Regions from separate parts of the Leifsonia sp. Ger2509 genome, predicted to be linked through region 2. Evidence: predicted binding sites of a transcription regulator. Region 2 holds the regulator's gene; the other holds the start of a gene.
The links. The regulator HrcA, encoded in region 2, represses chaperone genes, less so after heat shock. The targets are predictions, from matches to a motif close to TTNGCACTCGNNNNNNNCGAGTGCNAA.

Region 1: a site for HrcA is predicted at 1,029-1,055, ahead of groES (co-chaperone GroES). Genes of this name have one in related genera too.

What each region holds. Positions count from the first base shown of each region.
Region 1 covers NZ_JBUYVB010000003.1:3,175,047-3,177,244, forward strand. The annotation lists gene ACV7NN_RS15380 (class I SAM-dependent methyltransferase) at 1-1,001, opposite strand, end outside; gene groES (co-chaperone GroES) at 1,133-1,429, shown strand; gene rarD (EamA family transporter RarD) at 1,558-2,198, shown strand, end outside.
Region 2 covers NZ_JBUYVB010000003.1:119,155-121,352, reverse strand. The annotation lists gene dnaJ (molecular chaperone DnaJ) at 1-601, opposite strand, end outside; gene hrcA (heat-inducible transcriptional repressor HrcA) at 628-1,650, opposite strand; gene ACV7NN_RS00850 (DUF4870 domain-containing protein) at 1,866-2,198, shown strand, end outside.

The DNA of each region.
Region 1 (2,198 bases), 3.1 Mb from region 2:
GCGAAGGGCAGCGTCTCCAGAACGCGGAAAGCGGAAGCGAACGGTGTCCGGACCAGCGTGCTCGACGTGAGGTAGGCGATCCCGTCGCTGAGCACGCGTGCGCCGAGCGACCGTGCAAGGTCGCCGATCAGCCGGGCACGGATGACCGCCCCGTCCGGCTCGTACAGGTAGTCGCCGAGCTCGCCCGTGTCCACGTCGACGCTGTCCTCCGGGGCGGTGAGCTCGTGGGAGCCGGTCGCGTCGATCACCAGCGCGGAGCGGCGGATGCGCGGCCTGGCCAGCGCTCCGAACCACAGTCCCATCTCGACCAGCTGGCCGTCGACGGAGATCCACTGCGCCTCGGCGGTCGTCGGGATGAGGTCGCGATCGAACCCGGGGCCGAGCTTCACCCCGACGGAGCGGCCGGTCGCGAGTTCGAACGCGAAGTTCAGCGACGGTGAATAGTCGTCGGGGTCGGTGAGACGAGTCGTCTGGCCGTGGCCCGCCGTCCGACGCGCCGGATCGAGGTAGAGGCCGTCGAAGCCGCGCAGGTCGACGTCTTCCGCCCGCTCATTGAGCACCGAAGCGTTCGCGAACGGAGCCAGGTTGTAGCTCGCGATCGCGGCGGTGATCTCGTCGGCGTCGACCGCCGTGACCTCGAGGTCGATGGCGGCCATCGCCATCGCATCCCCGCCGATCCCGCAGCCGAGGTCGACGACCCGCGAGAGTCCGGAGGATGCGAAGCGCCCGGCGTGGAGGGCGGCGACGGAGAGCCGCGTCGCCTGCTCGAGCCCCGCCTCGGTAAAGAGCATCCGGTCGGCGAATGGGCCGAACTTGCCCGCAGCCTTCGAGCGGAGGCGCGCCTGGGTGAGGACAGCGGCGACGAGCGCGGGCGGATGGCCGGCCTTGCGGAGGTCGCTGACCATCCGCACGACATCGCTGTTCGAGTTATAGGGAGGCAGCGAATCGAGTAGCCGGAGCCCCTCCGGCGACAGCAGTTCGACGAGTTCGGACCTCTCCATGAACCCAGCGTACGCAGGTCCCGCTGTTTGGCACTCACGTTGCGTGACTGCTAACTCAGCATCTAGACTCGGTTTAGCACTCTCGGTGTGAGTGTGCTAACTCCAGTCTTAGTTCAAGAAAGAGGTCAACCGTGTCGGTCTCCATCAAGCCGCTCGAGGATCGCATCGTTATCAAGCAGGTCGAGGCTGAGCAGATGACTGCTTCGGGTCTCGTCATTCCCGACACCGCCAAGGAGAAGCCGCAGGAGGGCGAGGTCGTTGCAGTGGGCCCCGGCCGCATCGATGACAACGGCAACCGCATCCCGCTCGACGTCGCCGTCGGCGACAAGGTGATCTACTCGAAGTACGGCGGAACCGAGGTCAAGTTCGCCGGTGAGGACTACCTCGTCCTCTCCGCTCGCGACGTTCTCGCAGTGGTCGTCCGCTGACGATCCCACGTCGAAAGGGCCCGGATGCGACAGCGTCCGGGCCCTTTCCGTTTCGGCGTAATATCGCTGGAGTGTCCAGCCCCGAACTCGAGTCGACCTCGAACGCCGAAGAGAGTCACGCTGACGCGGTGAAACCCCTGTCGAGCCATCGCCGGTCCGGCCTCGTGTACGCGATCTCGGCCTACGTTCTCTGGGGCTTCCTCCCCATCTACTTCCTCGCATTGGCACCCGCGAACGCCTTCGAGATCGTCGCCTGGCGCGTGGTCTTCTCACTGGTCTTCTGCGCCATCCTGCTCACCGCGACGCGGGCCTGGCGACCGTTCGGCGCGCTCCTGCGCAACCGACGCGTCGTCCTGACGATGGGGGTCGCCGGCGCGCTGATCTACGTGAACTGGCAGACCTACGTGCTCGCCACGGTCAGCGGCCACGTCGTCGAGGCTGCGCTCGGCTACTTCATCAATCCGATCGTGACCGTGTTCCTCGGTGTCGTCGTGCAGCGTGAGCGGCTCCGTCCGGCCCAGTGGGTGGCGGTCGGAGTGAGCATCGTCGCGGTGATCGTGCTCGGGATCGGCTACGGGTCGCTGCCGTGGATCGCGCTCATCCTCGCGTTCTCGTTCGGCCTCTACGGACTGATCAAGAAGCGCGTCGGCGGCCAGGTCGACGCCGTCGGCGGACTGACCCTCGAAACCATGTGGCTGACCCCGGTCGCCATCATCCAACTCGTCGTCGTCTCGGCGATGGCCGGCCTCACCTTCGGCACGGTCAGCGC
Region 2 (2,198 bases):
CCCGGCCCTGGCCCTGGCAGGTCACGCACGGCGTGACGATGACGGTGCCGAACCCCCGGCAGGTGCCGCACGGGCTCGAGGTCATCACGTTGCCGAGCAGGGAGCGCACCGAGCGCTGGATGCTCCCGGACCCGTGGCAGATGTCGCAGGTCACAGGCGCCGTGCCGGGCTGGCAGCACGACCCGTTGCAGGTCTCGCAGACGATCGCCGTGTCGACCTCCAGGTCGCGGTGGGTGCCGAAGATGATCTCGTCGAGATCCACCTCGACGCGCAGGAGCGCATCCTGGCCACGCTCGCGCCGCGACTTGGGACCGCGGCCTCCGCCTCCGCCACCTCCGAAGAACGTCTCGAAGATGTCGCCGAAGTTCCCGAAGCCGCCGGCACCGGGGAAACCGGCCTGCGGCCCGAGGTCGTACTGCTCCCGCTGCTGGGGGTCACTCAGCACGTCGTAGGCGTGGGTGACGAGCTTGAACCGCTCGGACGCCTCGGGGCTCGGGTTCACATCGGGGTGGAGTTCCCGTGCCAGACGACGGTAGGCCTTCTTGATCTCATCGGGGGTGGCGTCGCGGTCGACGCCGAGTACTTCGTAGTGGTCAGCCACGTAGGCAGTTCCTTAACTGTCGATTGCTAGTTCTCGCCGAGCAGTCGGGAGAGGTATCGGGCGACGGCACGGACGGCCGCCATGTTGTTCGAATAGTCCATGCGGGTCGGGCCGAGCACGCCGAGCCTGGCGATGCCGGAGGTGGCCGACGTGTAGCCGCTGGTGAGAACGCTCGTCTCAGCGAGGCCGAAAGGCGCGTTCTCCCGTCCGATCGAGACGGACACGCCGTGCTGGTCGGTCGCCATCTCACCGAAGAGACGGAGCAGGATGACCTGCTCCTCGATCGCCTCCAGCACCGGATAGATGCTTCCGGTGAAGTCGTGCTCGGTGCGCACCAGGTTGGCGGCGCCCGCCATCAGCAGCTTGTCCTGCCGGTTCGCCTCGATCTGCTCGACGACGGTCTTAGCGACCGGTGCGATCACGTCATGACCGGGCTCACCGCTATTCCCAGCGAGTGCGCGAAGGCGCGCCGCGGCCTCGGCGAGCGTCAGCCCGGCGGTCGCGGAGTTCACGGCCGTCCGCACCTGTGCGATGCGCTCATCATCGAGTTCGCGGGGAACCTCGATCACGCGCTGCTCGACGGCGCCTGAGTCCGTGATGAGCACGCTCAGGAGCCGCTGGGGTGCGAGCGCGACGAACTCGATGTGGCGGATGCGCGACCGTGAGACCGACGGATACTGCACGAGCGCGACCTGGTGGGTCAGCTGCGAGAGCAGGCGGACCGTGCGAGCGAGCACGTCGTCGAGGTCGACGGACTGCCCGAGGAAGACCTCGATGGCCTGGCGCTGAGCATGGCTGAGCGGCTTCAGATCGGCGAGCTGGTCGACGAAGACCCGGTACCCCTTGTCGGTGGGGACCCGGCCGGAGGACGTGTGCGGCGCGACGATCAGCTCCTCGTCTTCGAGCGCGGCCATGTCGTTGCGGATCGTCGCTGCGGACACACCGAACGCGTGGCGCTCGACGATGCTCTTCGACCCGACGGGCTCGCGCGACGCCACGTAGTCCTGCACGATCACGCGGAGAACCTCGAGGCTCCGATCCGACACCATCTTCTCGTCGCCTCCCTGACACCGACCTGTTAGCACTCGTTTAGCCTGAGTGCTAATCATATCGCTTCGACACGCCATCGAATCATTGCACCCGGCAGTTTCACGGCAGTAGCTTATGCATGAGTTCGCACGATCGCCCGGATCGATCACATCGAAAGGTGCACGCGCCTACCGAGCAGGTCCGTTGAGTTCCACTGGAATGAAAGGCACCGATCATGACCGACCCCAACCAACCTCCCGTCGACCCGACAGGCTCGGGAGTCCCGCCCCAGCAGCCGGTTCCGCCGCAGCAGCCCGTGCCGCCGCAGCAGCCGTACGCGAACGTGCCGCCCCAGCCCGCCGGCGTCCCTCCGCAGCAGCCGTACGCTGCTGCCGCCCCGGGCGCGCCGCTCACCGCTGCTGAGGACAAGCAGTGGGCGTCGTTCGCCCACCTCGGCGGCATCCTCTGGTTCCTCCCGTCGCTGATCATCTTCCTGGTCTTCAAAGACCGGGGGGCGCTCACTCGCCAGGAGTCCAAGGAAGCACTGAACTGGCAGATCACCTGGATC